DNA from 3 places in the Actinomadura rubteroloni genome. Region 3 is predicted to be linked to each of the others. Evidence: predicted binding sites of a transcription regulator. Region 3 holds the regulator's gene; each other region holds the start of a gene.

Region 1 (10,324 bases), on a different contig from region 3:
GACCCTCACAGTAGCATGTCAAACTGTGCCCAGGCAGTCTGTCGGATGCTAATCTGCTAGGTGTCATTCTCCTTCATGGACGTCGGCTACCCAGCTCACTGCGAGGTTTAAACCATGCGTTCACCGTCGTGGTTCCGAGCGTTCGAGCCGCCGGTCCGTGATCGCGCACCGCCGCACCTGCCGGAGTGACGCCCTCAACCCCGACAGCACGCACGGCGCCAGGTGGCAGTCGACCAGTTGGCATCGCGGCGTCCTTCCACTACCTGGAGTAACGATCCACAATGGCGACTGACCAGGGGCCTGTGGTCCAGAGCGCGCAGCTGCGCACGGAACTCGTCCAGCTCCGCAAGGAGAAGGGGCTCACGCAGGAGCAGGTCGCGCACGAACTCGACTGGAGCACCTCGAAGATCATCCGCATCGAGGGGGGCAGGAACGCGGTCTCGCGCACCGATCTCCAGGCGCTGCTCCTCAAGTACGACGTGACGTCCGAAAGCAGACAGGAAAAGCTGCAGTCCCTGGCCCGGGGGGCACGGGAGCCGGCATGGTGGGCCCCCTTCCGGGGGGATTTCTCGGAGAGCTACATCAACTTGGTCGGATACGAGGCGGGGGCCGCGGTCATCCGGCACTTCCAGGGGTCGATCATTCCCGGATTGCTCCAGACGCCCGAGTACGCCGAGGTGATCGCGGCCGGAGTCGTCGGCCCGGTGCGGGTCGGCACGGTCGTCAAGATGCGGATGGAACGGCAGCGCCACATGGCCGACCGCGAGAACCCGCCGCGCCGGTACTTCGTGCTCGACGAGGCGACGATCCGCCGCCATGTCGGCATCATGGTCGACCCGGGGATCATGCCGCGGCAGCTCCGGAAGATCGCCGACGAGGTGGAGTCCGACGATCGGCTGACCGTCCGCGTCATCCCCTTCTCGATCGGCTCGCACAAGGGCGTGGAGAGCACGTTCACGCTCATGGAGTTCGATTCCAGTCTGAGCGACGTCCTCTATCTGGAGGGCGGCCGGGCGGCGAGCGCCCTGTTCGTCGGCGACGAGGACCGGGTCGCCAACTACCGGGACGCTTTCGAGGAACTCCTCGAACTGTCGCTCTCCGCCGAGCGTTCCGTCGCGCTGCTGCGCGAGGCGGCCGACCAGCTCATGGCCTGACCGCGACACTCGGCCCGCGAGGAGGTGGGAGCCCCGACCAGCCCAAAAGCCGCTCGGCCGCATAGCGACGAACTGATCTTGTGGTGGGCCATAGGCGGGAGAACCTCGACCGCCTACACTCGTGGACGAGAAATCATCCACAAGGTCGTGGTTTGCTGCGCCCTGCCTGAATCCGACCTTGTGGATGTTGGTCACTCGGTCGCCGCGTCGGGCGGGGCCAGCCCGCCATCGACGGATGGAGGGTCGCCGGATGGTCGAACAGAGCAAGGACGTTTCCAGGCTCGCTTGGCGCAAGTCCACCTGGAGCGATGAAAATGATTGCGTCGAGGCCGCGCGGTGCGAGGCTTCGGTTTTGGTGCGTGATTCACGGAATGTCCTCGGTGGAGTTCTTGAGGTTTCCGTCCCGCAGTGGCGTGATCTGCTGCGGTCCCTTCGCGGTGCGTGACCGCGTGACCGGGGCCGGTACGGCTGGTGCTCCGGCTCGTCCGGCCGTCTTCGGTCCGCGGTGACGGTTCCGGGTCGATAAGCCTCCCGCCGCACGGACGACCGGGGGTCCCGGTACGTTCCGGACCCCCGGCGCGCGCGATCCGGCCGGACGGCCGGCGCCTACCCTGGACGCGTGGACGATCTCGCGACCCGGCTCGCGGCGGCGCTGCCCGGCGTCCTGCGGACCGACCTCACGACCCGGGCCGCGTACACCTCCGACGCGTCCCTCTACCGCAGGCTCCCCGCCGCCGTGGCCGAACCGCGCGACGCCGGTGACCTGGCCGCAGTGCTCGCGCTCGCCGCGGACGAAGGGCTGCCCGTCACGCCGCGCGGCGGCGGCACGTCCATCGCCGGGAACGCGATCGGTTCCGGCATCGTCGTGGACGTCTCGCGGCATCTCGACGCCGTCCGGTCCGTGGACCCGGAGGCCCGGACGACGGTGGTGCGGCCCGGCGCCGTCCTGGACGACCTGCGCGCCGCCGCCGGACGCCACCGCCTGACCTTCGGCCCCGACCCGTCGAGCCATTCCCGCTGCACGCTCGGCGGAATGATCGGCAACAACGCGTGCGGATCGCACAGCGTGGCCTGGGGCGTGACGGCGGCGAACGTCGAGTCCGTCCGGCTGATGCTCGCCGACGGCCGCGAGCTCCACGCCCGGCGCGGCACGAGCGGCGACGCGCGCACCGACGCGGAGCTGATCCGGCTCCGCGACGCCCACCTCGGCCCGCTGCGCACCGAACTCGGCCGGTTCAGCCGCCAGGTCGCGGGCTACGGTCTGCACCACCTTCTCCCCGAGAACGGGTTCGACGTCGCGAAGGCGCTAGTCGGCGCCGAGGGGACGCTCGGTTTCGTCACCGAGGCGACCGTCAAGCTCGTCGCGGCCCCGAAAGCGCGGGCGCTCGCGGTGCTCGGCTTCCCCGACGTCTTCGCCGCCGCCGCGCTCGCTCCCGTCGCCGTCCGCGCGGGAGCGTTGACGGTCGAAGGCATGGCGTCCGACCTGCTCACGGCGTTGCGGAGCCAGCCGGGCCGGAGCGGAGCGGGCGCGGACCTGCCGCCGGGCGGTGGCTGGCTGTACTGCGAGGCGGGCGGCGACACGGCCGCGGAGGCGCGCGAGGCGGCGGAGGCGATCGCGGCGCGCGTCCGCGCCGAGGCGTCCGGCATGACGGCGGTCGTCGTGGACGATCCGGCGCGGACGCGGGCACTCTGGTGGATCCGCGAGGCGGGCGCCGGCATCGTGACCCGGCTGCCGGACGGCGGCGAGGCATGGCCCGGCTGGGAGGACTCGGCCGTCCCGCCGGACCGGCTCGCCGACTACCTGCGCGACCTGTACGCGCTGATGCGCGAGCACCGGCTGCGGGGCGTCCCGTACGGCCACTTCGGCGAGGGCTGCCTGCATCTGCGGCTCGACTTCGCGCTCGGCGACGCGCCGGGCGTCGCGCGGTACCGGGCGTTCATGGCGGCGGCGGCGGACGATCGTCGCGGCGCACGGCGGGACGGTCTCGGGCGAGCACGGCGACGGGCGGGCGCGCTCGGAACTGCTGCCGACGATGTACTCGCCGGAACTGCTGCGGGCGTTCGCGGCGTTCAAGCACGTCTTCGACCCGGACGACCGGTTCAACCCGGGCGTCATCACGAACCCGGAACCGCTCGACGCGGGCCTGCGCCCCGGGCCGGGCCGGGACGCGCTGCCGATCTCGCCCGCGCACGCCCTGACCCGCGACGGCGGTTCGTTCGCGGCGGCCGTCCACCGCTGCGTCGGCGTCGGATCGTGCCGCGACCTGCGCGGAGGCGCGATGTGCCCGTCGTTCAAGGCCACCCGCGACGAGGTCCACTCCACGCGCGGCCGCGCCCGCGTCCTCGCCGAACTGCTGCGCGGCGAGACGCTGCCGGACGGCTGGCGGTCGGAGGAGGCCCGGGACGCGCTCGACCTCTGCCTGTCCTGCAAGGCGTGCGCGAGCGACTGCCCGGTCAACGTGGACATGGCGACGTACAAGGCGGAGTTCCTGCATCGCCACCACGCGGGACGGGTCCGTCCGCTCGCGCACTACTCGATGGGCTGGCTGCCGGTCTGGGCGCGGGTCGCGACGGCCGTGCCGGGGGCGGGCGCGCTGCTCGCCCGGCGTCCGGTCGCGGCCGTGGCGAAGCGGCTGGCCGGCGTCGAGCCGCGCCGCGAGATGATCCGCTTCGCGCCGCGGACGTTCCGGAGCTGGTTCCGCGAACGTCCGGCGGCCGGCGCGGGACGTCCGGTCGTCCTGTGGCCGGACACCTTCACCGACCACATCGAGCCCGGAGTGGGACGCGCGGCCGTCGAGGTCCTGGAAGCGCTCGGACACCGGGTGCTGGTGCCGCCCGGACGCGTCTGCTGCGGGCTGACCTGGCACTCCACCGGGCAGCTCGGGGTGACGCGGCGCGTGCTGCGGCACACGCTCGACGTCCTCGGCCCGGCGTTGGACGCCGGTCTGCCGATCGTCGGCCTGGAGCCGTCCTGCACGGTGATGCTCCGGGACGAGGCCCGCGAACTGCTTCCGGACGACCCGCGCGCCGCCGCGCTCGGCGGGCTCGTCACGACCCTGGCGGAGATCGTCGCCGGTCATGACGGAGACTGGCCGTTCACCGAGCTGGACGCGTCCGCTGTCGCGCAGGTCCACTGCCACCAGGAGGCGAAGGGGACGTACGCGCCGGACCTGGCCGTGTTCGAACGCCTCGGCGTCCGTCCGGACGTCATCGGTTCCGGCTGCTGCGGGCTCGCCGGGAACTTCGGCTTCGAGCCGGGCCACTGGGACGTCTCGCAGGCGTGCGCCGAGCGGGAGCTGTACCCGAAGGTCCGCACGGCGGCGGACGGCGCGCTCGTCCTCGCCGACGGCTTCTCCTGCCGCACCCAGATCGCCCAGGGAACGCCGCGTCGCGCCCTGCACCTCGCCGAGGTTCTGCGCGGCGCGCTGCCCGATCGGTGAACAATCGCCGGGCCGGGCGTCTCCTCGGTCAGATTCCGTCAAGCGCCGGACGCCCGCGAACGCGGCCCGTCAGTATGTGAGCGCGGCCCGTCATCGACGGTGCCACAGCCGCCGGCCGGGAGCCGCCGACGACCCCTCGGCCCCCGGCCGGCTGTATTTTCCGCTCGCCTCGGTCAACTGACGTTGGCCGGACGGAACTGGATGCTCACGCGGGGGCCGAGCGGACGGGCGCTCTTCGGGATCGCGTGCTCCCAGGTCCGCTGGCAGCTTCCGCCCATCACCAGCAGGTCGCCGTGGCCCGGTTCGTACCGGCGCGCGGGGCCGCCCGACCGGGGGCGCAGCAGCAGTGGACGCGGCGTCCCGAGCGAGACGATCGCGACCATCACGTCCTCATGGCGCCCCCGGCCGTACCGGTCGCCGTGCCAGGACACGCTGTCGCGATGGTCGCGGTAGAGGCACAGCCCGGCCGTGGCGAAAGGCTCGCCCAACTCCTCGGCGTAGTGCTCGTCCAGCAGCCGCTTCATCTCGGCGAGCGCAGGGTCGGGCAGCGGCGCGCCCGCGCGGTAGAAGGCGAGACGACGCGGCACCGCGACGACCCGGTCGTACATGCGGCGTTGTTCGTCCCGCCACGGAACGGTCTCCACCAGCCGCTGGAAGAGCGCGTCGGCGCCGCTGATCCAGCCCGGCCGCAGGTCGATCCAGGCGCCGTCGGTCAGCGGGACGCGCCGCACCGACGAGCCCAGAGACCCGACACCGACCTCATCGGCATCCAGAAGTGACGCTTGGAACATAGACCCCAGGCTACCCACCGAGTCAAACATGTGTTCGATTCGCGGCGGTGCCCGTGCGACACCCGGTGCCCCACGGGGGAGGGCACCGCGGTGCCGAGGGGACGGGCCGGATGAACACCCGGTCATGACCCGTCCCGTCGATCGAAGATGACGGGGGTGCCGCTGTCAAGATTCCCCCGGGAGAGGGAAACGGACACGACGTGCGGGGGAGGCTCAAAGCCTTGCCCGGCGGGCATCGTGGGCGCCATGGCGGTGACGAGAACGGCCGGTGCGGCGCTGGTCGGGGCGGTTTTCTACGGCGGCGTCCGCGTGTACTGGAACGCGGGGCACTTCCCCGGCCGGATGTCGCCGGTCGGGCCGGACCTGGTCACGATCAGCGGCTGGGGCTCGGTGGCGCTGTGCCTCGCGGCGGCGCTGGCGGTCGCGGCGACGGGCACGCGGCTGCCGCGTCCGCTCGTGGTCGCCGCGGGCTGGGGGACGGCGGCGGCGCTGGCGGGGGCCGCCGCGATGCTGCTGCTCGACGTCGTCGGGGGCGTCCTGCCGGGCCTCGGCATCGCGTTCTACCCGGTCGGCGCGCTGAGCCGGGCGGCGTGCGCGGCCGCGGCGGTGCTCGTGGCGCGGACGACGCTGCTCTACCAGCGCCGCACCAGGCCGGGCCGCCGTCTGCTCGCACCGCTGGAACGCACGCCGGGCTGGGCGTACGTCGCGGCGTACGCGGCGATGGGGGGATGCCTCACCCGGATCGGCGCGCAGGCGTGGGTGGGATTCGACGAGACGCCGCTGGCGTCGGGCGTCTCGGCGGCGCTGTTCGAGGCCGGGTTCCTGCTCGGCGGGACGCTGCTGCCCGCCGCGCTCGTCCACCGCTTCGGCCGGGTGTGGCCGCGCCGGGTGCCGGGCGCGGCCGGACGGCGCGTGCCGCGCCCGCTCGTGCTGTGGCCCGGAGCGGCGATCTCCGCCGGGCTCGTCGTGTACTTCGGCGTGATGACGGTCCAGATGGTCGGGGAGCGCCTGCGCGGCCGCAATCCGTTCCCGCCCGGCGACGGCCTGGACCTGCCCGAGACGTTCTTCTGGATCGCCGTCCCCGGCTACCTGCTGTGGGGCCTCGGCATGGCCGTCGCGGCCTTCGCCTACGCCCGCACGTCCGCGCCGGGAGAACGCGGCGTCAGCGCAGCCACGACGCCGGATCGCCGCCGGGCTCCGGTGAACGCGGAAGACGGACGTCGAACACGGCCCCCGGGCCGTCCGGCGGCGCGGTGACGGCGATCGTCCCGCCGTGCAGCCCGACCTGCTGCGCCACGAGCGTCAGGCCGAGTCCCGACCCCGGACTGCCGGGCCGCCGCCGGAACCGGTCGAAGACCGTCCGCCGGGCGGGCTCGGGAACGCCCGGCCCGTGGTCGCGGACGCGCAGCGCCAACCCCTCCGGCGATTCGGTCAACGTGACCTCGATCGCTGCTCGGCCGTCCGCGCCGACGCCGTGGACGGCCGCGTTGTCGATCAGGTTGTCCAGGATCATCCGGAGCCCCTCGGGCCAGCCGCGCACCGTCCCGGCGTCCGGGACGTCGACGGTGATCGAAGCGCCGTGGTGACGGCGGCGCGCGTCCTCGACCGACGCCTCGACGAGATCGGGCAGATCGACGGCGGCGAGGCTGCGCGGGTCCAGCAGCTCACCGCGGGCGAGCTGCCGCAGCATGGTGATCAGCCGGTCCATCCGGGCGTGCTCGGCGGCGAGGTCCGCGACGACCTCGGCGCGGTCGGCGGCGCTGATGCCCGGATGGTTCACCAGGCCGAGGTTGGTCCCCATGCTGGTCAACGGCGTGCGCAGCTCGTGGGCCGCGTTGGCGGCGAACGCCCGGGCCGTCTCCAGCGCCGCGCCCGTGCGGCGCACCGCGTCGTCGCCGCGCTCCAGCAGGTCGTTGACGAGACGCGCCAGCTCGTCCACCTCCACGGTCCCGGACGCGGTCGCGAGCCGCCGCCCCGCGCCGGGCGAGCGGCCGATCGCCGCGGCCTGCCCGCGCAGGACGGTCAGCGGACGCACCGCGAACCGCGCCAGCCCGAAGCCGGCCAGCGCGCCGGCGCCGGCGGCCGCGAGCGTGATCGCGATCAGGCGCCGCCGCAGCAGCGTGATCCGCGCGCTCACCCGGCTCTCCGGCTCGAACACCCACAGGCGGCCGACGTTGCCGCGCGCGCCGAGGTCGGTGGCGACGAACCGCCAGCGCCGCCCGCCGGACACGATCGTCGCCGGGCCGGCTCCTTCGGGACGGACGCCCGGCACGCTCCCGACGAGCAGCGGCTCGCCGACGCGCGGCACCAGGGACACGCCGCCGGAGCCGTCGTCGCCCGCCGCCCCGCTCACCCGCTGCTGCGCGCGCTCGGGGGGCGACATCGGCGTCCGCCGGGACTTCTGCGCGTAGGTCGTCGCGGTCGGGACGAGCCCCTGCAACCGGACGGCGAGCTGCCGGTCCCGTTCGGCCTTCAGGTCGTGGGAGGCGAGCCGCAGGACGAGCAGCCCGGCCAGCAGCACCAGCACCGGCACGAGCACCGCCGTGATCACGGAGAACCGGGTGGTCAGCCTCATGCGCCGGCCTCCCGCAGGACGAACCCGACGCCGCGCACGGTGTGGATCATGCGCGGTGTCCCGTCCGTCTCCAGCTTGCGCCGCAGGTAGCCGACGAAGGTGTCCACGGCGTTGCTGGTGACCTCGAAGTCGTAGCCCCACACGCGGTCCAGCAGCACCGAGCGGGACAGGACGATCCCCGCGTTGCGCGCCAGCGTCTCCAGCAGGGCGAACTCGCGGCGCGTCAGCTCGACGGGTCGTCCGCCGGCCGTCACCCGGCGCGTGTCGGGGTCGAGGACGAGGTCCCCGACGCGGACGAGCCGTCCCGGCGCGGGCCCGGCGCGCCGCAGCAGCGCCCGCAGCCGCAGCGCCAGCTCGGTCAGGTCGAACGGCTTGACCACGTAGTCGTCGGCGCCCGCGGCCAGGCCCGCGACCCGGTCGGCGACCTCGTCCAGCGCCGACAGCATGAGGATCGGGACGTCCACGCCGCGTTCCCGCAGCGTCCGGCAGACCTCGATCCCGGACAGGTCGGGCATCGAGACGTCCAGCACGATCGCCTCGGGCGGTGTCCGCTCGGCGGCGGCCAGCGCGCCGCGTCCGCCGTCCGCGCTCTCCACGCCGAAGCCCTCCAGGGCCAGGCCCCGGCGCAGAGCGCGCAGGATCGCCGGGTCGTCATCGACGGCGAGAATCCGGTACGGCGCGTTCACGACACTCCTGACCTGCGGCGACGACCATCAGGGTGCCACAGGGTTCACGGTTGGTCGGCCATCTCGCGTTCGCCCTGCTGCGCGGCGGTTTCGGCGTCGTTCACGGCCTTCTGCAACTCGGGCGGGACCTGGTCCGTGCGAGCGGCCGGGCCGTGGCTCGGCGGCGCCGCGTCGGGGCCGCCGCCCGTCCCGCACGCCGCGACCGGACCGGCCGCGAGCGCGAGGACGAGGGCGGCCCGCGCCGCGCGGCGCGCTACTTCTGCGTCGCGCACCACGTCTGCGCCTTCGTCAGGCCCTGGTCGCGGAGCTTGAGGACCGCGAGCCGGTTCTGGCGCAGCGCGATCCGCTGGTCGATCAGCGCGGCCCGCTGCGGGTTCTTGGTCCGGACCTTGTCCGCGCGGGCTTGCAGCCAACGCACCGATCCCCGCTGGTCCGGCCCGCCCGAGATACGGCCGGTCAGCTTGTCGACGCGCTTGGAGACCCGGTCCACACGCGCGCAGAACTTCGCGACGTGCTTCGCCGTCTTCGGCGCGGCGGTCGGCTTGGCGGTGGGACCGGTGTCGGCGACCGCCACCCCGCTCGTCCCGGTGAGGACGAGCGCGAGCGCGGCCCCCGCCAGCAACGTCTTGCGTGCCATGTCGAAACCTCCGTGTCGGTCGGAACAACGGTGACGGTAGGAGGCTTCTTTGGCAGAACTCTGTGGGCGGACGGGTAACGCTCTCCCCAAGCCCGCGCTCCTCCGCCGAGCAGCGGGTACGACCTCGGGAAACACCCGCCGACGAAGGACGGACGATGCCCCGGGGACGCTGTTGATCGCCGCGTTCCTCGCGCTGTCGGCCGCCGCCGCCAACGCGCTGGCATCGGTGCTCCAGCGCAAAGCCGCGCGGACCGCCCCCGCCGCCCACACGTTCCGCCTGTCGCTGTTCGCCGACCTGCTCCGCGATCCCGGCTGGCTCGGCGGCATCGCGGCGCTCATCGCCGCGTTCGCGCTCCAGGCGGCGGCGCTGTCGATGGCGGGACTGACGCTGGTCCAGCCCGTCCTGTCCGCCGAACTGCCGATCACGATGATCCTGCTCGCGGCGGTCGCGCCGTGCGGGCTGCGGGGCGTCCCGTGGACGGGCGTCGGGCTCCTCACGGCCGGGCTCGTCGGGCTGCTCGTCGCGGCGTCGCCGCGCGCGGGCGTTCGCGAGCCCGGGACCTGGAGCTGGATCGTCGCGTGCGCGATCTGCGTCGGCGGCGTCGCACTTCTCGTCGTCGCGGCGCTCGTCGCCCGGGGAGCGGTGCGCGGCGTCCTGTTCGGAGTCGCGTCCTCGGTGAGCTTCGCGCTCACCGCCGCCCTGATGAAGGAGGTCACCGAGCTGTTCGGCGACGGGCTCGCGGCGACGGTCGCGTCCTGGGAGCTGTACGGGATGGCGGCGGCCGGGCTCGGCGCGCTGTTCCTGCTCCAGAACGCTCTGCAGAGCGGATCGCTCGTCGCGGTTCAGCCTGCTCTGACGGTCACCGATCCCGTCGCCAGCATCCTCCTCGGGATCGGCCTGTTCGGAGAGCGCGTCCGCACGGGCCCGTGGGTGGCCGTAGAGGTGCTCGGAGTCCTGCTGATCGCGCTCGGCAGCATCGGGCTGTCGCGGTCGCCGGTGCTCCAGCGGCACCACGGCGTCACGACGAAGCCGTGACGACC
Region 2 (10,324 bases), on a different contig from region 3:
CCGTCGGCTCGATCGTCTTCGCGAAGGTGACGCTGCGGGACTTCGCGGTCGCCGCCCTCGTCCTCGGCGGGACCGCGCTCGTCGTCGGGTTCGCCGTCACCTACGGCGCCGCGCACGCCATCGCCGATCCGGTGGAGTCGGTGCGGTTCGGGCTCGCGCGCATCGAACGCGGCGACCTGGACGTGGAGGTGCCCGTCTACGACGCCAGCGAGGTCGGACTGCTCCAGGCCGGGTTCAACCACATGGCGGCGGGCCTGCGCGAGCACGAACGTTTGCAAGACCTCTTCGGACGGCAGGTAGGCCCGGACGTCGCCCGCGTCGCGCTCGAACGCGGCATCGACCTCGGCGGCGAGACGCGCCGGGTCGCGGTGCTGTTCGTGGACATCATCGGCTCGACGCGGCTGGCCGCCGACCGGCCGCCGAGCGAGGTCGTCGCGCTGCTCAACGCGTTCTTCGGCGTCGTCGTGGAGGTCGTCGGACGGCACGGCGGCTGGATCAACAAGTTCGAGGGCGACGCGGCGCTGGCGATCTTCGGCGCCCCGCTGGACCTGGACGGCGCGCCCGCCCGCGCCCTCGCGGCCGGCCGCGAGCTGGCCGCCCGGCTGCGCGCCGAGGTACCGGGCGTGTCGGCGGCCGTCGGGGTCTCGGCGGGCGAGGCCGTCGCCGGGCACATCGGCGCGGAGGAGCGGTTCGAGTACACCGTCATCGGCGACCCGGTGAACGAGGCGGCGCGGCTCACCGACCTCGCCAAGTCGACGCCCGCGCTCGTGCTGGCGGCCGGGACGGTCGTGGCCGAGGCCGGCGACCCCGAGGCCGCGCACTGGGAACTCGGCGACGAGGTCGTGCTGCGCGGCCGGACCGAGCCCACCCGGCTCGCCGCGCCCGTCCCCGCGCCCGCCGCCGAGGCCGCGACGGCGGACGCGGCCGGGCGCTAGCCCGCGGCGAGCGACGCGCCGGTCAGCGTCGTCGCGAACGCGGCGAAGCCGGGGCCGGTCTCCTCGCCCACGTAGACGTCCGCGTGGTGCTGCCCGCCGTAGCCCGGACGGAACAGGTCCGTCACCGTGAAGGTCGCCCGCCGGAACGCCGCGCAGACGTCCGCCGGGACGGCCCGGCCCGCGTCGTCCCGGCCGCAGTCGGTGATCAGGAACCGCTGCCCCCGCGCGAGGACGGACCGGTCGGCCGCCGCCGTCTTCCACGGGACGAGCGGACGCGCCCTCGAGTCGCGCGTGGAGTCGTCCAGCCACCACCCGACGCTGTGCGACCAGTTGAGGTAGCGGCCCTTGTTCGCCCCGGACGTGAGCCGTCCGGCGCCCTCCATCTGGACGACCGCGAGGAAGTCTTCGGGGTAGGAGCCGAGTGGCGTCCGCCCGTGCGAGCAGTGCAGCTCGGGGCAGCCCTTGACGGCCTTCGGCCTGCCGTGGTGCACCGACTCCACGGCCGTGTAGTACGTGGTGATCTTCCAGCTCCTCGGCGCGCCGAGCGGCTTGCCGGGCCGGGCGTCCGCCGCGTTCTCGGGCGTCGCGGAAGGCACAGGCGTCACGGGCGGCGAACTCGACGGCGCGGTGGCGACGGGCGGCGGCGCGGCCTCCTGGACGGACGCGTCCGACCGGGCGCCGCAGCCCGCGAGGGCGCCCAGCAGGGCGAGACCGCCGACGACCGCGCCCGGACCCCGCACCCGCATGGAACCCCCGCCTTCCGGACGTGCCGGACGCACGCCGCCCGCGACCCTACGCCGCGGGCCGCCCGCACGTCTGCCCGGAGCCAGGGGAATCTGTCCGTTCGGTCCGTGAACCGCCGCTGCGAAACAGGCCTTGACCAGGGCTTTTGCCCTAGGTCTGTTTGATCCTTTTCCTAACGGGGACTCGTTGCCGCATGGCATTCATTCTGTGGCTCATCGCCGTCATCCTGGTCGTCGGGGGCATCTACGTGATCCTCGCCCGGCGCGAACTGCTCTGGGGCATCGTCCTCATCGTCGTGGGCCTGCTCGTCGGCCCGGGAGGCGTCAGCATCTTCCACTGACCCCGGCGCCCTCGCGGCGCCGCCTCCGCGAACGGCCCGCGTGCACCGCCGCACGCGGGCCGCGCGCCGTCGGGGGACCGTCACCAGCCCCGCGCGCGCCACTCCGGCAGCGACGGCCGCTCCCGGCCGAGCGTGGAGTCCTTGCCGTGGCCCGGATAGAACCAGGTCGCGTCGGGGAGGCGGTCGAACACGCGCTCCTCGACGTCCGCGAGCAGCCGCGCGAACCGCGTCGGGTCGCCCCAGGTGTTCCCGACCCCGCCGGGGAACAGGCTGTCCCCGGTGAACAGGTGCGGGTGCCCGGACGACGACCCGTCCGCGTCGTACAGCAGCGCGATCGACCCCGGCGTGTGGCCGCGCAGGTGGATCACCTCCAGCGTCACCGCGCCGAACGTGAACGTGTCGCCGTCCTCGACCGGCGCCGTCACCGGGACGGGCAACGGCTCGGCGTCGAACGGGTGCGCGGTGACCGGCGCGCCCGTCGCCGCGACCACCTCCGCGAGCGCCTCCCAGTGGTCCTGGTGGCGGTGCGTCGTGACGATCCGCGCGAGCGGCCCCCCGCCGAGCAGGCCGAGCAGCCGGGACGCCTCGTTGGCCGCGTCGATGAGGAGCTGCTCGCCCGTCGCGGCGCACCGCAGCAGGTAGGCGTTGTTGTCGTACGGACCGACCGCGGCCTTGGTGATCGTCAGGCCGGGCAGCTCGCGGACGCCGGGCGCGCCGCCGACCGCGACGTCTCCGGTGTAGGTCATCGTCCCTCCCGTCGAGGTCCCGTGGCGGACAGCGCCCATCCTCGCGCATCGCCCGCGCCGCCGCGTCCCCGGCTGCGTCCCGTTCGCGGCGTACGGTGCGGAAAATCACGCGCGTCCGGTGCCCGAGCGGAAGAGAGCGTTCCAGCGGTGTGAGAGATCGTTCCCCGGGAAGTGCGGTGGGACCGCCGTTAATGGGTCGCGACTCGGGAGGCCGCTGTGCACGATGGGGGAATGGACGCCGCACCGCTCACCGACCGGCCGCCCGAACGGATCGTGCTGGACGACCTCGTCGTGCGCCGCTGGCGGCCGTCCGACGCCGGCGCCCTCGACCAGGCCGTCAAGGAGTCCTTCGCCGAACTGCACGAGTGGATGGCCTGGGCGGCGGACCTGCCGGCCGAGGCCGACCACGCGGCCTACCTCGCCGAGCGGGACCGCCTCTGGGCCGACGGGACGGAGTTCGCCTACGGGATCTTCGCGGCGGGCGGCGACCGGGACGGCGCTCCGGTGCTCGGTGGCACGGTCCTGCACGTCCGCCCGCCCGTGACGTGTGAGATCGGTTACTGGGTCCACTCCGCCTACACCGGCCGGGGCATCGCGACCCGGGTCGCGGCGGCGCTGGTCCGGGCGGCGTTCGCCGACCCCGGCGTCGAGCGCGTCGAGATCCGGTGCGACGCGGCCAACGACTCCAGCGCCTCGGTCGCGCGCCGGCTCGGGTTCCTGCTCGAACGGACGGTCGAGCGTCCGCCCGCGGCCCCCGGCGACACCGGCCGCGACCTGTGCTGGCTGCTCACCCCCGACGACCTGCGGGAGGGCCGGGCGCGGCTGTGACGGGACGAGCCCCGCGCCCGTTCCGGTGGCAAGTGGTGTTCGAACACGTGTACGGTCGAAATGAAGCGGCCGATGCCGCTGTTAGCTATGGCGGGGGAGTCTCTCCTCGCCGCCGTGAACGGGACGCGCGCCGACGCGCCGTCGGCGCCCCACCAGAGAACCGGAAGCCACCGCCGTGCATGACCGACTCATCGTGCGTGGAGCACGCGAGCACAACCTGAAGGACGTCTCGCTCGACCTGCCGCGGGACGCCATGATCGTGTTCACCGGGCTCTCCGGCTCCGGGAAGTCGAGTCTGGCGTTCGACACGATCTTCGCCGAGGGGCAGCGCCGGTACGTCGAGTCGCTGTCGGCCTACGCCCGGCAGTTCCTCGGCCAGATGGACAAGCCGGACGTCGACTTCATCGAGGGCCTGTCCCCGGCCGTGTCGATCGACCAGAAGTCCACGAGCAAGAACCCCCGGTCGACCGTCGGGACGATCACCGAGGTCTACGACTACCTGCGCCTGCTCTACGCGCGCATCGGGCACCCGCACTGCCCGGTGTGCGCCCGTCCGATCAGCCGCCAGGCCCCGCAGCAGATCGTGGACCGTGTGCTGGAGCTCGGCGAGGGCACCCGCTTCCAGGTGCTCGCGCCGGTGATCCGGGGCCGCAAGGGCGAGTACCTGGAGCTGTTCCGGGAGCTGCAGTCCAAGGGCTACTCGCGGGCGATCGTGGACGGCGCGACCGTCCGGCTGGACGAGCCCCCGACGCTCAAGAAGCAGGAGAAGCACGACATCTCGGTCGTGGTGGACCGGCTGTCGGTCAAGGAGTCCGCGCGCCAGCGCCTCGCCGACTCGGTGGAGACCGCGCTCGGCCTGTCCGGCGGCACGATCGTCCTCGACTTCGTGGACCTCGCCGAGGACGACGAGAACCGCACCCGGATGTACTCCGAGCACCTCTACTGCCCCTACGACGACCTGTCGTTCGACGAGCTGGAGCCGCGCTCCTTCTCCTTCAACTCGCCCTACGGCGCCTGCCCCGACTGCACCGGCCTCGGCACCCGCATGGAGGTGGACCCGGAGCTGGTCGTCCCCGACCCCGAGCTGTCCCTCGCCGACGGGGCCGTCCAGCCGTGGTCGGGCGGGCACGTCAGCGACTACTTCCTGCGGCTGCTGGCGGCCCTCGGCGACGCGCTCGGCTTCGACCTCGGGACGCCCTGGCACAAGCTGCCGCTCAAGGCGCGCCGGGCCGTCCTGAACGGGCACGAGACGCAGGTGCACGTCCGCTACAAGAACCGGTACGGCCGCACCCGGTCGTACTACACCGCGTTCGAGGGCGTGATCCCCTACATCCAGCGCCGCCACTCCGAGTCCGAGAGCGACTCCAGCCGGGAGAAGTTCGAGGGCTACATGCGGGAGATCCCGTGCCCGACGTGCGAGGGGGCCAGGCTCAAGCCGTACGTCCTCGCCGTCACGATGGGCGGCCGGTCGATCGCCGAGATCGCCGGGATGCCGATCGGGGAGTGCGCGAAGTTCCTGCTGTCGCTGGAGCTGAACGAGCGCGAGAAGCACATCGCCGAGCGCGTGCTGAAGGAGATCAACGCGCGCCTCGGCTTCCTGCTGGACGTCGGCCTGGACTACCTCACGCTCGACCGCGCGTCCGCGACGCTGGCGGGCGGCGAGGCGCAGCGCATCCGCCTCGCGACCCAGATCGGCTCCGGGCTGGTCGGCGTCCTGTACGTGCTGGACGAGCCGTCGATCGGCCTGCACCAGCGCGACAACCACCGGCTCCTGGAGACGCTGCTGCGGCTGCGGGACATGGGCAACACGCTCATCGTCGTCGAGCACGACGAGGACACCATCGCCGCCGCCGACTGGATCGTGGACATCGGCCCCCGCGCGGGCGAGCACGGCGGCGAGGTCGTCGTGTCCGGCACGGTGGAGGACCTGCGCGCCAGCGAGCGGTCCCTGACCGGCGCGTACCTGTCGGGCCGCCGGACGATCGAGAGGCCCGAGGTCCGCCGCCCGCGCCAGAAGGGCCGCGAGATCACGGTCAAGGGCGCGCAGCAGAACAACCTGCGCAACGTGGACGTGTCGTTCCCGCTCGGCGTGCTCACGGCCGTGACCGGCGTGTCGGGCTCGGGCAAGTCGACGCTGGTCAACGACATCCTCTACAACTCGCTGGCCAAGCAGCTCAACGGCGCCCGGACCGTCCCGGGCAAGCACCGCCGCGTCACCGGGATCGACCAGCTCGACAAGGTCGTCCACGTCGACCAGTCGCCGATCGGCCGCACCCCGCGCTCCAACCCGGCGACCTACACCGGCGTGTTCGACCACGTCCGCAAGCTGTTCGCGCAGACGACCGAGGCCAAGGTGCGCGGCTACCAGCCGGGCCGGTTCTCGTTCAACGTCAAGGGCGGCCGGTGCGAGAACTGCTCCGGCGACGGCACGATCAAGATCGAGATGAACTTCCTGCCGGACGTCTACGTGCCGTGCGAGGTGTGCCACGGGGCGCGCTACAACCGCGAGACGCTGGAGGTCCACTACAAGGGGAAGACGATCTCCGAGGTCCTCGACATGCCGATCGAGGAGGCGGCGGTGTTCTTCGAGCCGATCACCGCGATCCACCGGCACCTGAAGACGCTGAACGACGTCGGGCTCGGGTACGTCCGGCTCGGGCAGCCCGCGCCGACGCTGTCGGGCGGCGAGGCGCAGCGCGTGAAGCTGGCCGCCGAACTGCAGAAGCGCTCGACCGGACGCACCATCTACGTCCTGGACGAGCCGACGACCGGCCTGCACTTCGAGGACATCCGCAAGCTGCTCGGCGTGCTGAACGGCCTGGTGGACAAGGGCAACACCGTCCTCGTCATCGAGCACAACCTGGACGTGATCAAGACGGCGGACTGGATCGTCGACATGGGCCCCGAGGGCGGCTCGCGCGGCGGCACCGTCGTCGCGACCGGCACCCCGGAGGACGTCGCCCGCGTCGAGGCCAGCCACACCGGCCAGTTCCTCGCCAAGATGGGCCTCTGATCCCGTTCCGCGCCCCGCGTGCAGGATCATGTGTCCCATGAACGACGATGTGACGGCCGGGACACCGGCGACGCGGCGGACGGTGCTGTGCGGCGCCGGGGCGTTCGGCGCGGCGGCGGTGCTGGCGGGCTGCGGCCCTAGCGACGACAAGCCCGCCAAGTCCGCGACCGAACTGCGCGGGACCGAGATCGCGAAGACCGCCGAGGTCCCGGTCGGCGGCGGGGTGATCAACCAGCAGGCGAAGCTGGTGGTCACCCAGCCGACGGCCGGGACCTACAAGGCGTTCGACGCGACGTGCACCCACCAGGGCTGCCTCACCGACAAGGTGACGGGCGGGGCGATCCACTGCCCGTGCCACGGCAGCGAGTTCAAGATCGCCGACGGGTCGGTGCAGCACGGGCCGGCGAACCGGCCGCTGAAGGAGTACCCGGTGCAGGTCAAGGGCGACGCCATCGTCGTCGCCTGAGCGCGGAGTCCGGCGGGCCGCTCCCCGGCGGCCCGCCGGGGAGCCGCGATTGTCGGCGGCGCCGACTACGCTTGCGAGCGTGGCAGATCCGGCGACCTACCGACCCGCACCGGGATCCATCCCCGAGGATCCCGGCGTCTACCGCTTCCGCGACGCGGGCGGGCGGGTCGTCTACGTGGGCAAGGCCAAGAGCCTGCGGTCCCGCCTGAACTCCTACTTCGCCGACTTCGCGGGCCTGCACCCGCGCACCCAGACGATGCTCCAGACCGCCGCCCGCGTGGACTGGACGGTCGTCGGCACCGAGGTCGAGGCGCTCCAGCTCGAATACTCCTGGATCAAGGAGTTCGACCCCCGGTTCAACGTCCGGTACCGCGACGACAAGTCCTACCCCTACCTCGCGGTGACGCTGAACGAGGAGTTCCCGCGCGTCATGGTGATGCGGGGGGCCAAGCGCCGGGGCGTCCGCTACTTCGGGCCGTACTCGCACGCGTGGGCGATCCGCGAGACCGTCGACCAGCTCCTGCGCGTCTTCCCGGTGCGGACGTGCAGCGCGGGGGTGTTCAAGCGGCAGCACCAGCTCGACCGGCCGTGCCTGCTCGGCTACATCGACAAGTGCTCGGCGCCGTGCGTCGGGCGGGTCTCCCCGGACGAGCACCGGCTGCTAGCCGAGGAGTTCAGCGACTTCATGGCGGGCAACACGACCCGGTTCATCCGCCGCCTCGAACGCGACATGCGCGAGGCCGCCGCGTCGCAGGAGTACGAGCGCGCGGCCCGGCTGCGCGACGACGTCCGCGCGCTGGAGCGGGCCCTGGAGAAGCAGACGGTCGTCTTCGGCGACAGCACCGACTGCGACATGGTCGCGTTCGCGCAGGACGAGCTGGAAGCCGCAGTCCAGGTGTTCTACGTGCGCGGCGGCCGGATCCGGGGCCGGCGCGGCTGGGTGGTCGACAAGGTGGAGGACGTCACCACCGGCGACCTCGTGGAGCAGTTCCTCATGCAGATCTACGCCGAGGCCGAGGACGGGCAGGGGATCCCGCGCGAGGTGCTCGTCCCCGAGCTGCCGCCCGACCACGCGGCGATGGCGGAGCTGCTCGGCGAGCAGCGCGGCGGCCCGGTGGGGCTGCGCGTGCCCCGGCGCGGCGACAAGAAGACCCTGCTGGAGACGGTGGAGCGCAACGCGCTGGAGGCGTTGAAGCAGCACAAGACGCGCCGCGCGAGCGACCTCACGACCCGCAGCCGCGCGCTCCAGGAGATCCAGGACGCGCTGGAGCTGGACGACGCGCCGCTGCGGATCGAGTGCTACGACGTGTCGAACCTCCAGGGCACGAACGTGGTCGCGTCGATGGTCGTGTTCGAGGACGGCCTGGCCCGCAAGTCCGAGTACCGCCGGTTCACGATCAAGGCGGTCGAGGGGCAGGACGACGTCCGCTCGATCCACGAGGTGATCACTCGCCGGTTCCGCCGTTATCTGGCCGAGCGGGAGAAGACGGGCGAGCTGGACGTCCTCGGCGACCCCGACGAGACCGAGGTGGGCGCGCACGGCCCCGTCGACCCGGAGACCGGCCGGCCGCGCAAGTTCGCCTACCCGCCGAACCTCGTCCTGGTCGACGGCGGCCCGCCGCAGGTCGCGGCGGCACAGCGGGCGCTGGACGAGCTGGGCGTCGAGGACGTCGCGGTCGCGGGCATCGCCAAACGGCTGGAGGAGCTGTGGCTGCCGGGGGACGACGACCCGGTGATCCTGCCGCGCAACAGCGAGGGCATGTACCTCGTCCAGCGGGTGCGCGACGAGGCGCACCGGTTCGCGATCACGTTCCACCGCCAGCGCCGGTCCAAGGCGATGACGGCGAGCGAGCTGGACGGCGTCCCCGGGCTCGGCCCGGCCCGGCGGACGGCGCTGCTCAAGCACTTCGGGTCGGTGAAGCGGCTGCGCGCGGCGACGCCCGAGCAGATCGCGGAGGTGCCGGGCATCGGGGCGCGCAGCGCCGAGACGATCGCGGCGGCGCTGCACGGCGGGACGGTCCCGGCCGCCGGAGGGCGGCCGGGGTCCGGTGGGGACGCACGGGGTTCTGACGGCTGACGGGGGAAGCACAATGACGACGGACACCAACGTGCCGGACATCGTGATCGTGACGGGCATGTCGGGCGCGGGGCGCAGCACCGCCGCCAAGGCGCTGGAGGATCTCGACTGGTTCGTGGTGGACAACCTGCCGCCCGGCCTGCTCGCGACGATGGCCGATCTCGGCGGCCGGGTGAAGGACGCGGTGCCGCGGATCGCGGTGGTCGTGGACGTCCGGAGCCGGGCGTTCACCGAGGACCTGCACACGGCCATCGCGGAGCTGGAGGCCAGGGGCGTCCATCCCCGGGTGGTGTTCCTGGAGGCGGGCGACCCGGACCTGGTGCGCCGCTTCGAGAGCGTCCGCCGTCCGCACCCGCTGCAGGGCGACGGGCGCCTGGTGGACGGCATCGCGCGCGAACGCGACCTGGTGCGCGAGGTGCGCGCCGAGGCCGACCTGGTGATCGACACCAGCGGGCTCAACGTCCACGAGCTGCGCGCCAAGATCGTGTCGTTCTTCGGGACCGACACCGGCGGGCCGAGCCTGCGCGCGACCGTGGTGTCGTTCGGCTACAAGTACGGGCTCCCGGTCGACGCGGACCTGGTCGTCGACTGCCGGTTCCTGCCGAACCCGCACTGGGTGCCGGAGCTGCGGCCGAAGACCGGGCGGGACGCCGACGTCCGCGACTACGTCCTCGGGCAAAGCGGCGCCAAGGAGTTCCTCGACGCCTACACCGAGGTGCTGCGCCTGCTCGCCGCGGGGTACGACCGGGAGGGCAAGCACTACGTGACGCTCGCCGTGGGATGTACGGGCGGCAAACACCGTAGTGTGGCCATGGCGGAACAGATCGCCGCACGGCTGCGGGACGAGGGCATCGAGGTACAGGTCGCCCATCGTGACCTCGGCCGTGAGTGAGCAGTGACCCGGCACGGGTCGGGGACGAGGAGACGAACGGCACGGTGGAGGTTCCAGGCCCGGGCTCAGGTCAGGATGCGGGTCCGCTCACGGGTCCGAGGGTCGTGGCGCTCGGCGGCGGGCACGGGCTGTACGCGGCGCTGTCGGCGCTGCGGCGGGTCACCGACCGGCTGACCGGGATCGTCACGGTCGCCGACGACGGCGGGTCCAGCGGACGGCTGCGCGCCGAGCTGGGCGTCCTGCCGCCGGGCGACCTGCGGATGGCCCTCGCCGCGCTGTGCGG
Region 3 (10,324 bases):
GAACAGGTCCTTGGCGCGGACCTTCTCGATGACCTCGCCGCTCAGCCGCGACCGCAGCCCGAACTCGCCGTCCTCCTCGACCGCGCGCATGAACTCGTCGGACACGCGCACCGAGTTGTTGGCGTTCTGGTACTGGACGCTCGCGATGTCCCGGCCGCCGAGGTCCATGTCGAACCCGGCGTCGCGCAGCGCGCGGATCTTGTCCTCCTCGCGCGCCTTGGTCTCGATGAACTCGGCCACGTCGGGGTGGTCCACGTCCAGCACGACCATCTTGGCGGCCCGGCGGGTCGCGCCGCCCGACTTGATCGTCCCGGCGGACGCGTCCGCGCCGCGCATGAACGACACCGGCCCGCTCGCCGTCCCGCCGGACGACAGCAGTTCCTTGGACGAGCGGATCCGCGACAGGTTGAGTCCGGCGCCCGACCCGCCCTTGAAGATGATCCCCTCCTCCTTGTACCAGTCGAGGATCGACTCCATCGTGTCGTCCACCGACAGGATGAAACACGCCGAGACCTGCTGCGGGGACTTGGTGCCGACGTTGAACCAGACGGGAGAGTTGAAGCTGAAGAGCTGGTGGGCCAGGGCGTAGGTCAGCTCGTGCTCGAAGATCTCGGCGTCGGCCGAGGACGCGAAGTAGCCCTCCGCGAGGCCCGTGTCCACGTAGGCACGGACGACGCGGTCGATGAGCTGCTTCAGGCTCCACTCGCGCGCGGCCGTGCCGACGGCGCCGCGGAAGTACTTCGACGTGACGATGTTGACCGCGTTCAGCGACCAGAAGTCGGGGAACTCGACGCCGCGCTGCTCGAAGTTGACCGAGCCGTCGCGCCAGTTGGTCATGACGACGTCGCGCCGCTCCCAGCGGATCTCGTCGTACGGATGCACGCCCTCCGTCGTGAAGATCCGCTCGACCTTGAGGCCCTTGCGGCCTCCCTTGCCGCGCCGGGCCGACGATCCGCTCACCGTCTCGGTCATGGGCTTCCCCCTCCGGACCCTCCCGCCGGGTCCTGTCCAGGACGATTGAACCCGGAGGACGATGGCGTCCCCGGGCTGTCCGTTCTCAGTGCTGTTGTGCCGATCCGCCGCTCACCGGGGCGGCGCGTGTTCTCCAGGAGTGCGCCCGCGCAGGTCCTCGATCTCCCGGGCGAAGTCGTCCAGGGACTCGAAGGACCGGTAGACGGACGCGAAGCGCAGGTAGGCGACCTCGTCGAGTTCGCCGAGCGGCCCGAGGATCGCCAGGCCCACCTGGTGCGAGGGGATCTCGGCCGAGCCGGTCCCCCGGAGCGCCTCCTCGACCCGCTGGCCGAGCTGGGCCAGCGCGTCCTCGCCGACGGGCCGCCCCTGGCAGGCCCGGCGCACCCCCGCGATGATCTTCTCCCGGGAGAAGGGCTCGGTGACGCCGCTGCGCTTGGCCACCATGAGGAGCACGTTCTCCTGGGTCGTGAACCGCTTGCCGCACTCCGGGCACGAGCGGCGCCGCCGGATGGCGGCCCCGTCGTCGGCGGAGCGGCTGTCGATGACCTTGGTGTCGGGGTTGCGGCAGAACGGGCAGTGCACGTGTCTTCCTCTCCCCTGACGCAAGGCCGCGTCACACGGACGTCACACGACCACAATCTGTGGTTAATGATACCGCGTCGACTACTAGATGTTGTGGTCAACCGTAGGGCGCCGACGCACGCTACGCAACTCTGACCTGGCGTCCCGCGCGTAGACCCTGATCACATCGGACCTCGCGCGCACCATTCCGGCGTGTCGCGCCGGCGCAGCAACTTACTCCCGCCGCGCGGGTCAGCGGGCGGGGACCCGCAACCTGCTCCCGGGCTGGACGATCGACCCCGACATCCCGTTGAGGTCGCGGATCCGCCGGACGGTCGCGCCCGGGTCGCCGTGCGGGTCCGCCCGGACGGCGATGTCCCAGAGCGTGTCGCGCTCGCCCACGACGACCGTCGCGGTGCGGGCGGCGTCCCGGACGGGCCGGGGCCGCGGGCTCGGCGGCGTCCCGGCGTGCAGCGCGCCGGCGACGGGCCACAGCACGGCCAGCGCGACCCCCGCCGCGAGGACGCCGACGACGATCCGTCCGCGCCGCGTCAGCCGCAGCCCCGGCCGCCCCTCCGGCCGGCTCACGGCCCGCGCCTCGGCCCGGCGCACGACGCGGGGCGCCACGAACGCCGGGACGTCCGCCAGCGGTTCGCCGCGCCCGCCGATGATCAGTCGCAGATGCCCCCGGCGGCGCGGGAACCCCCGCCGCGCGCCGTCCTCGGGAGCACCGCGCTCCTCGTGCCCGGCGACGAGGCCGCCGCCGCACACCGCCACCTGTCCCCGCTGGAGCGAATCACCCATCTCTGCCCCTCCGCGACCGGTCCGCACCCGACGTTTCGAATGCATTTTCGATCGAACGTGTGTACGATGTTCTATCGCACGGCAGTGGGGGAAGGCGAGCATCTTCTTCGAACAATTGTTTGATCATCGGTCGTGGAGGCGGTAGCGTTCCCTGGACGAGGAGTGACGGATCCGACCGCCTGGAGGCGACGAGCGATGAGCAAGGCCCGGGAGCTGCCCGACGGTTCCGGCGAGGGAAGCGGGCTGACCCAGCGGCAGCGCATGGTCCTCGAGGTCATCCGCGACTCGGTCCAGCGGCGCGGCTACCCGCCGTCGATGCGCGAGATCGGGGAGGCCGTCGGCCTGACGAGCACCTCCAGCGTGTCCCACCAGCTCCGCACCCTCCAGCGCAAGGGCTACCTGCGGCGCGACCCGAACCGTCCGCGCGCGGTCGAGGTGCGGGTGCCGGGCGCGACGCCGGTGCGCACCGCCGAGGACGTCGACGGCGCCGAGCCGGCCGGGACGCGGCCCGCGCCCGCGTACGTGCCGCTCGTCGGCCGGATCGCGGCGGGCGGCCCGATCCTCGCCGAGGAGGCCGTCGAGGACGTCTTCACGCTGCCCAAGCAGCTCGTCGGCGAGGGCACGCACTTCCTGCTCAAGGTCACCGGCGACTCGATGATCGACGCGGCCATCGCCGACGGCGACTGGGTGGTCGTCCGGCAGCAGCCGGTCGCGGAGCAGGGCGACATCGTCGCCGCGATGATCGACGGCGAGGCCACCGTGAAGACGCTGAAGCACAGGGACGGCCATATCTGGTTGATGCCGCAGAACCCGGCGTATGACCCGATTCCGGGTGACGAAGCGTCGGTTCTGGGACGTGTGGTCGCGGTTCTCCGCAAGATGTGACGGGAGAATCCTGACATACCACGGCGTTCCCGTCCGGCGGACCGAAATCTTTCCCGCATTGACAAACCGTCCAGTGCGACGGCCCCGAACGGCCCCGTGATTCCGTCCCCGAGCACGGACACGCGAAAGCCCCGCCCGGACGTCCCGGACGGGGCTTTCGCGCGTGCTCAGCGGCGCGGCACGATGTTCACGATCTTGGGCGCGCGGACGATCACCTTGGCGATCTCCGCTCCGGCCAGGGCCTCCACGACCCGCTCGGACGCCAGCGCGAGCGCCTCCAGCTCGCCCGCGTCGATGCCGGGCGCCACGTCCAGCCGGTCCCGGACCTTGCCCGCGACCTGCACGACGCACGTCACCGACTCCTGGACGAGCAGCGCCGGGTCCACCGCGGGCCAGCCGGCCGTCACGACGGGCGCGGTGCGGCCCAGCCGCTCCCACGCCTCCTCGGCCGTGTAGGGCGCGAACAGCGACAGCAGGACGGCGACGGTCTCGGCGGCCTCGCGGACGGCCGGGTCGGCGGCGCCGGGCCCGGAGTCGATCGCGCGCCGGGCGGCCGAGACCAGCTCCATCAGCCGGGCGATCGCGACGTTGAACCGGGTGGCCTCGACCAGCCCGGTGACCTCCTCGATCGTCCGGTGCGTGACGCGGCGCAGCTCGCGGTCCCCGGCGGCGGGGTCGGCGCCGGGCGCGGACGCGACCTCGGACGCGACGCGGTGCACGCGCGACAGGAACTTCGCCATGCCCTGCGGGGACACGTCGGCCCAGTCGATGTCGTCCTCGGGCGGGCCGGCGAACAGCATCGCCAGCCGGACGACGTCCACGCCGTACTCGCCGATCTGCTCGCCCAGGTCGACGCCGTTGCCCAGCGACTTGGACATCGCCTTGCCGCCGTTGACGACCTGCCCCTGGTTGAGCAACTGCTTGAACGGCTCGGTGAAGTCCACCAGGCCCATGTCGTACAGGACCTTGGTGAAGAACCGGCTGTACAGCAGGTGCAGGATCGCGTGCTCGACGCCGCCGGTGTAGCGGTCGACGGGCATCCAGCGGCGGACGGCCTCGACGTCGAACGGCCCGTCGGTGTAGTCCGGCGAGCAGTACCGGAAGTAGTACCAGGACGAGTCCACGAAGGTGTCCATCGTGTCGGAGTCGCGCTTGGCGGCGCCCCCGCACTTCGGGCAGTCGACGTTGACCCACTGCTCGGCGGCGGCCAGCGGGGACGTCCCCTTGGGCGCCAGGTCCGAGCCGCGCAGGTCGTCGGGCAGCCGCACGGGCAGCTCGTCCTCGGGGACGGGCACCTCGCCGCACGCCGGGCAGTGCACGATCGGGATCGGGCAGCCCCAGAACCGCTGCCGCGAGACCAGCCAGTCGCGCAGCCGGAAGTTGACGGCGGCGCGTCCGGTGCCGCGCTCGGCCAGCAGCTCGACCGTCCGGGCGATGGCGTCGGCCTTGCCCAGGCCGTCCACCGGCCCGGAGTTGACCAGCGTGCCCTCGCCGGGCGTGGCGACGCCGGTCGCCGCGGGGTCGGGCGCGCCGGTGTCCACGACGACGCGGACCGGCAGCCCGAACTTCAGCGCGAAGTCCAGGTCGCGCTGGTCGTGCGCGGGCACCGCCATGATCGCGCCGTGCCCGTACTCGGCCAGGACGTAGTCCGACGCCCACACCGGGATCCGCTCGCCGTTCACCGGGTTCACCGCGTACCGGCCGAGGAACACGCCGGTCTTCTCGCGCTCGGTGGACAGCCGCTCGATCTCGCTCTCGCGCGACACCTCCTCGCGGTAGGCCTCGAACGCGGCGCGCTGCTCGGGCGCGACGACCTGCTCGGCCAGCGGCGCGTCGGCCGCGACGACCATGAACGTCGCGCCGTGCAGCGTGTCCGGACGCGTCGTGTAGACGGTGACGGGCTCGGCGCGGCCCTCGATGACGAAGTCCACGTCCGCGCCGGTGGAGCGGCCGATCCAGTTGCGCTGCATCAGCAGGACGCGCTCGGGCCAGCCGCCTTCGAGCTGGTCCATGTCGTCCAGCAGCCGGTCGGCGTAGTCGGTGATCTTGAAGTACCACTGGGTCAGGACGCGCCGCTCCACCAGCGCGCCGCAGCGCTCGCAGTGGCCGCCGACGACCTGCTCGTTGGCCAGGACGGTCTGGTCGTTGGGGCACCAGTTGACCTGCCCGCCCTTGCGGTAGGCCAGCCCGCGCTCGTAGAAGCGCAGGAACAGCCACTGCGTCCAACGGTAGTACTCGGGGTCGGAGGTGTGCAGGCGCCGCGTCCAGTCGAAGGACGGGGCGTAGCGCCGGAACGACTCGGCCTGGGTCTCGATGTTGGCGTACGTCCACTCGGCGGGGTGGGAGTCGCGCTTGATCGCGGCGTTCTCGGCGGGCAGGCCGAAGGAGTCCCAGCCGATGGGGTGCAGGACGTTGTACCCGCGCTGCGTCCAGTAGCGGGCGGACACGTCCCCGATCGCGAACGCCTCGGCATGGCCCATGTGCAGGTCACCGGACGGGTAGGGGAACATGTCCAGGGCATAGCGGCGCTCGCGCGGGTCGTCCGGGCCGCCCGCCCGGTGGGGCGCGAGCCGCGCCCAGCGGTCCCGCCACTTGTCCTGGACGGCCCGCGGGTCGTACCCGTCGGCCGCCTGGTCGTTGCGCGAGGTCTCGTCGCTGCTCACGTCGCTGCTCCACTGGTTCCGGTCGTTGAGGGGCCTGCACGGACATGCCCTGACATGAAAGAACCCCTCGCACAGGAGGGGTCGCCGCGCTCGCCGGGTAGGGCTCAGCGCGGCGGTCGAAGAAGGAGGGCCGTGGTCCGCATACAACAAGACTAGCGCAGGGGCAAGGCCGTCGCGCGGTCGATAACGGCCACCGAACCGACCGGATGGTCACAACCTTGATGTCAAGCAAGCACCACATATGGCGTCGGCCGCAACTTATGTATCAGGATGAGCACTACGGTTCGTACACTCGCCAGTAGTAACCGCCTGGTGACACCACCCGGTACGAGGAGTGCCATGCTCAATCTCTCCGTCCTTCTCGAAGACGCGGCCCGCGAGACGCCCGACCGGGACGCGGTCGTCCTCGGCGACACACGGCTTTCGTACGCGCTGCTGGACACGGTCGCGAACCAGGTGGCGAACCTGCTGGCGGCGCGCGGCCTGCGGCCCGGCGACAAGATCGCCCTGGCGTCGCCCAACGTGCCGTACTTCCCGATGGTGTACTTCGGGGCGCTCAAGGCCGGGGTGGTGGTCGTGCCGCTGAACGTCCTGCTGAAGCCGCGCGAGATCGCCTACCACCTCGCCGACTCCGAGGCGAAGGCGTTCTTCTGCTTCGAGGGGACGCCGCAGCTCCCGCTCGGCGAGGCCGGGTTCGCCGGCTTCCAGGAGACCGACGCCTGCGAGCACTTCTTCCTGATGCCCGCCGACCCGACCGCGACCGCGTCCCCGATCGAGGGCGCCGAGCCGTTCCTCGCCGCGATCGGCGGGCAGCCCGGGACGTTCGAGGCCGTCCAGACCGACGCCAACGACACCGCCGTCGTCCTCTACACGAGCGGCACCACCGGGCAGCCCAAGGGCGCCGAGCTGACGCACGGCAACCTGCTGATGAACGCGATCGTCTCCGACAGCCTGTTCGAGAAGACGCTGCACGACACGCTGCTCGTCGCGCTGCCGCTTTTCCACATCTTCGGGCAGACCTGCATGATGAACGTCGGCCTGTTCCGGCGCGGGACGCTCGTCCTGCTGCCCCGGTTCGACGCCAAGCAGGCCGTCGCGCTGATGGTGAAGGAGAAGGTGAACGTCTTCGCGGGCGTCCCGACGATGTACTGGGCGCTGCTGACCGACGACACCTCCCCCGAGGACGTGGCGACGATCCGCGACAACCTGCGCGTCGCGTCGTCGGGCGGGTCGGCGCTGCCGATGGAGGTCCTCAAGGGGATCAAGGCCAAGTTCGACGTGAGCATCCTGGAGGGCTACGGGCTGTCGGAGACGTCCCCGGTCGCGTCCTTCAACCGGCCCGACCGCGAGCAGCGGCCCGGCTCGATCGGCCTGCCGATCTGGGGCGTGGAGATGAAGCTCATCGACGACGAGTGGAAGACGATCGAGGGCGAGGGCCCCGGCGAGATCGCCATCCGCGGCCACAACATCATGAAGGGCTACTACAACCGTCCCGAGGCCACCGCGGGCGCGATCCGCGACGGCTGGTTCCGCACCGGCGACGTCGCCCGCCGCGACGAGGACGGCTACTACTACATCATCGACCGCTCGAAGGACATGATCATCCGGGGCGGCTTCAACGTGTACCCGCGCGAGCTGGAGGAGGTCCTGATGACGCATCCGGACGTCTCCCTCGCCGCGGTCGTCGGCGTCCCGCACGAGTCGCACGGCGAGGAGATCAAGGCGTACGTGATCCGCACGCCCGGCGCGACCGTCACCGAGGACGAGCTGATCGCCTGGGGCAAGGAGCAGTTCGCCAACTACAAGTACCCGCGCATCGTGGAGTTCCGCGACGAGCTGCCGATGACCGCCACCGGCAAGATCCTCAAGCGCGCGCTGCGCTGATCCGCCGCGGTCCGGGGACGACGGCGCGGTCCCCGGGCCGCTCAGCCGGTGTACGGCAGCCGCTTGATGCCGTTGACGAAGGCCGACTCCAGCCGGTCCGGCGCGCCCGTGGCGCGGACGTCCGGCAGGCGCCCGAACAGCTCGCGGAACAGCACGGAGACCTCGCGGCGGGCCAGGTGCGCGCCGAGGCAGAAGTGTGGGCCGGGACCGCCGAAGCCGACATGCCCGGACGTGTCGCGCAGGATGTCGAACCGCTCGGGCTCGGGGAAGACCGACTCGTCCCGGTTCGCCGACCAGTAGTAGAGCACCAGCTTGTCGCCCGCGGCGACGTCGTGGCCGTTCAGCGTCGTGTCGCGGGTCGCGGTGCGGCGCATCCAGATCACCGGCGAGACGTACCGGACGATCTCCTCCACGGCCCCGCCGATCCGTCCCTCGAAGTCCGCCAGCAGCAGTTCCCGCTGCTCGGGATGTTGGGTGAACAGGTCCAGGCCGTGCGCGATGGCGTTGCGCGTCGTCTCGTTGCCCGCCACGACGAGCAGGATGAAGAACGAGCCCAGCTCCTGGTCGGTCAGCGACTCGCCGTCGATGTTGGCGTTGACCAGCGCGGACGTCAGGTCGTCGGCGGGCTCGGCGCGGCGGCGCGCCGCCAGGTCCTCCACGATGGCCTTGAGCGTCTGCGCCGCGTCCAGCAGCGCCACCACGATCCGGTCGGGCTCGCCGAGCGGGATGAACTCCGCGTCGTTGCCCGCCAGGATCGTGTTGGACGCCGCCAGCACCGCCGCGTGGTGCTCGGCGCCGATGCCCATGAGGTCGCAGACGATCGTCAGCGGGAGGCGGGCCGCGACGTCCGCCACGAAGTCGCCGGTGCCCTCGCCCGCCGCGACGCCGGCCACGAGCCGTGCGGCGACCTCGCGGACCTGCTCGTCGAAGCGCCGCACCATGCGCGGCGAGAACGCGCGCGACACGATCCGGCGGATCTTGGCGTGCCGGGGGTCGTCCATGCTGATCATCGAGCCGAAGTACTCGTGCATGTCGCCCGGCATGTCCGGAATGCTGATCGCGCCCCGGCCCGAGCAGAAGTCCTGCGGCCGGCGCGACGCCTCGACCACGTCCGCGTGCCGCGTCACCGCGTAATAACCCGGGCCGCGCGGGACGACGAAGACCTCGGGCTCCTCGAACCGGGGCAGCCGGGGCTCGCCGCGCAGCGCCGCGAACGCCGCGTGCCGGTGCTCGTGCGGCGCCCGCCAGAACGCCCAGTCGGTCAGGTTCACGTCCGCGGCCCGCAGCTCGTCCATGATCGTGAACGTACCCCGGGACGCGGCGGCCGTCAGCCCCCACAGCGGGCGCGGGGGGCGTGCCCCCGCGCCCGCCGCCGCGTCAGACCCCCCAGTCGGGACGCAGCGGCATCCGCGCCCCGCCCTCGTCGTCCACCTTCACGCCGAGCGTCTGGTGCAACTGGATCCAGTTCTGCTCGAACCCGAGGACGCACCCGGCCATGTAGACCCGCCACACCCGCGCGGTGCCCTCGCCCACCTCGGCGACGGCCTCGTCCCAGTGGTCGTCCAGGTTCCGGCACCAGCCGAGGAGCGTCCGCGCGTAGTGCTCGCGCAGGTTCTCCTGGTGCCGGATCTCGAAGCCCGCGTCGTTCATCTGCTGCTGGATGAACCCCGGGCCCTCCAGCTCGCCGTCGGGGAACACGTACCGGTTGATGAAACCGCTCTGCTTCATCGACGGCGCGAGGTTGTCCGGACGGGTGATGGTGTGGTTCAGCATCCGGCCGTACGGCTTCAGCTTCCCGTACAGGAACGAGAAGTACGACGGCAGATTCGCCTTGCCGATGTGCTCGGTCAGGCCGATCGAGCTGACGGCGTCGAACCCGGACTCGGCAACGTCCCGGTAGTCCATGTGCCGCACTTCGGCCAGCTCCGACAGGCCCCGGTCGGCGATGGCCTTCTGCGCCCACTCCGCCTGCTGCTTGGACAGCGTCACGCCGAGTGCCTTGACGCCGTACTCCTTGGCGGCGTGCATCACCATGCCGCCCCAGCCGCAGCCCACGTCCAGCAGCCTCATCCCCGGCTTCAGGCCGAGCTTCTTGGCCACCAGGTCGTGCTTGTGGAACTGCGCCTCCTCCAGCGTGGAGTTCTCCTCCGGGAAACAGGCGCACGTGTACGCCATCGAAGGACCGAGAACCCACTCATAGAAAGTGTTGGAAACGTCGTAGTGGTGGGAGATCGCCTGCGCGTCCCGCCGCTTGGAATGCCGCAACCACGCCGGGACCCGGCTGAACGGCGCCTCCTGCGGCGGTGGCGGGAGCCGGCGCGACACCGCGCCGCGCAGCAACGGGTCCCCGAGGACGCCCCCGACGATCCGCAGCTTCTCGCGCGGCGTCACGTCGCCGAGCACCTTCTGCATCGTCGACAGGGCCGTGTACATGTCGCCGCTCACGTCGACCATGCCGCTCACGTACGCGCGGGCGAGCCCGAGCGCGCCCGGCGAGTGCACGAGATACGACACCGCGTACGGGGAGCGCACGTCGAACCGGATGTCCGCGCCCG

What was found. The regulator LexA, encoded in region 3, represses DNA repair genes until DNA is damaged. The targets are predictions, from matches to a motif close to TCGAACANNTGTTCGA.
Region 1: a site for LexA is predicted at 5,408-5,423, ahead of BTM25_RS05585 (alpha-ketoglutarate-dependent dioxygenase AlkB). Genes of this name have one in related genera too.
Region 2: a site for LexA is predicted at 3,633-3,648, ahead of uvrA (excinuclease ABC subunit UvrA). Genes of this name have one in related genera too.

Annotation. Positions count from the first base shown of each region.
Region 1 covers NZ_MTBP01000001.1:1,260,495-1,270,818, forward strand. Annotated here, with positions in the region: gene BTM25_RS05570 (helix-turn-helix domain-containing protein) at 282-1,154, shown strand; gene BTM25_RS05575 (DUF397 domain-containing protein) at 1,405-1,599, shown strand; partial or broken gene BTM25_RS30220 (FAD-binding oxidoreductase) at 1,927-3,039, shown strand; gene BTM25_RS30225 ((Fe-S)-binding protein) at 3,113-4,594, shown strand; gene BTM25_RS05585 (alpha-ketoglutarate-dependent dioxygenase AlkB) at 4,768-5,385, opposite strand; gene BTM25_RS05590 (hypothetical protein) at 5,632-6,642, shown strand; gene BTM25_RS05595 (sensor histidine kinase) at 6,548-7,960, opposite strand; gene BTM25_RS05600 (response regulator transcription factor) at 7,957-8,646, opposite strand; gene BTM25_RS05605 (hypothetical protein) at 8,691-8,921, opposite strand; gene BTM25_RS05610 (hypothetical protein) at 8,900-9,283, opposite strand; gene BTM25_RS05615 (DMT family transporter) at 9,456-10,319, shown strand; gene BTM25_RS05620 (MGDG synthase family glycosyltransferase) at 10,303-10,324, opposite strand, start outside.
Region 2 covers NZ_MTBP01000006.1:169,554-179,877, reverse strand. Annotated here, with positions in the region: gene BTM25_RS28860 (adenylate/guanylate cyclase domain-containing protein) at 1-935, shown strand, start outside; gene BTM25_RS28855 (RlpA-like double-psi beta-barrel domain-containing protein) at 932-1,681, opposite strand; gene BTM25_RS29875 (GPGG-motif small membrane protein) at 1,873-2,019, shown strand; gene BTM25_RS28850 (MBL fold metallo-hydrolase) at 2,100-2,765, opposite strand; gene BTM25_RS28845 (GNAT family N-acetyltransferase) at 2,997-3,593, shown strand; gene uvrA (excinuclease ABC subunit UvrA) at 3,769-6,606, shown strand; gene BTM25_RS28830 (Rieske (2Fe-2S) protein) at 6,644-7,072, shown strand; gene uvrC (excinuclease ABC subunit UvrC) at 7,152-9,149, shown strand; gene rapZ (RNase adapter RapZ) at 9,163-10,041, shown strand; gene BTM25_RS28815 (gluconeogenesis factor YvcK family protein) at 10,146-10,324, shown strand, end outside.
Region 3 covers NZ_MTBP01000004.1:20,038-30,361, reverse strand. Annotated here, with positions in the region: gene BTM25_RS24395 (vitamin B12-dependent ribonucleotide reductase) at 1-972, opposite strand, end outside; gene nrdR (transcriptional regulator NrdR) at 1,084-1,554, opposite strand; gene BTM25_RS24385 (LysM peptidoglycan-binding domain-containing protein) at 1,786-2,337, opposite strand; gene lexA (transcriptional repressor LexA) at 2,533-3,222, shown strand; gene leuS (leucine--tRNA ligase) at 3,390-5,885, opposite strand; gene BTM25_RS24370 (long-chain-fatty-acid--CoA ligase) at 6,225-7,769, shown strand; gene BTM25_RS24365 (cytochrome P450) at 7,811-9,064, opposite strand; gene BTM25_RS24360 (class I SAM-dependent methyltransferase) at 9,147-10,324, opposite strand, start outside.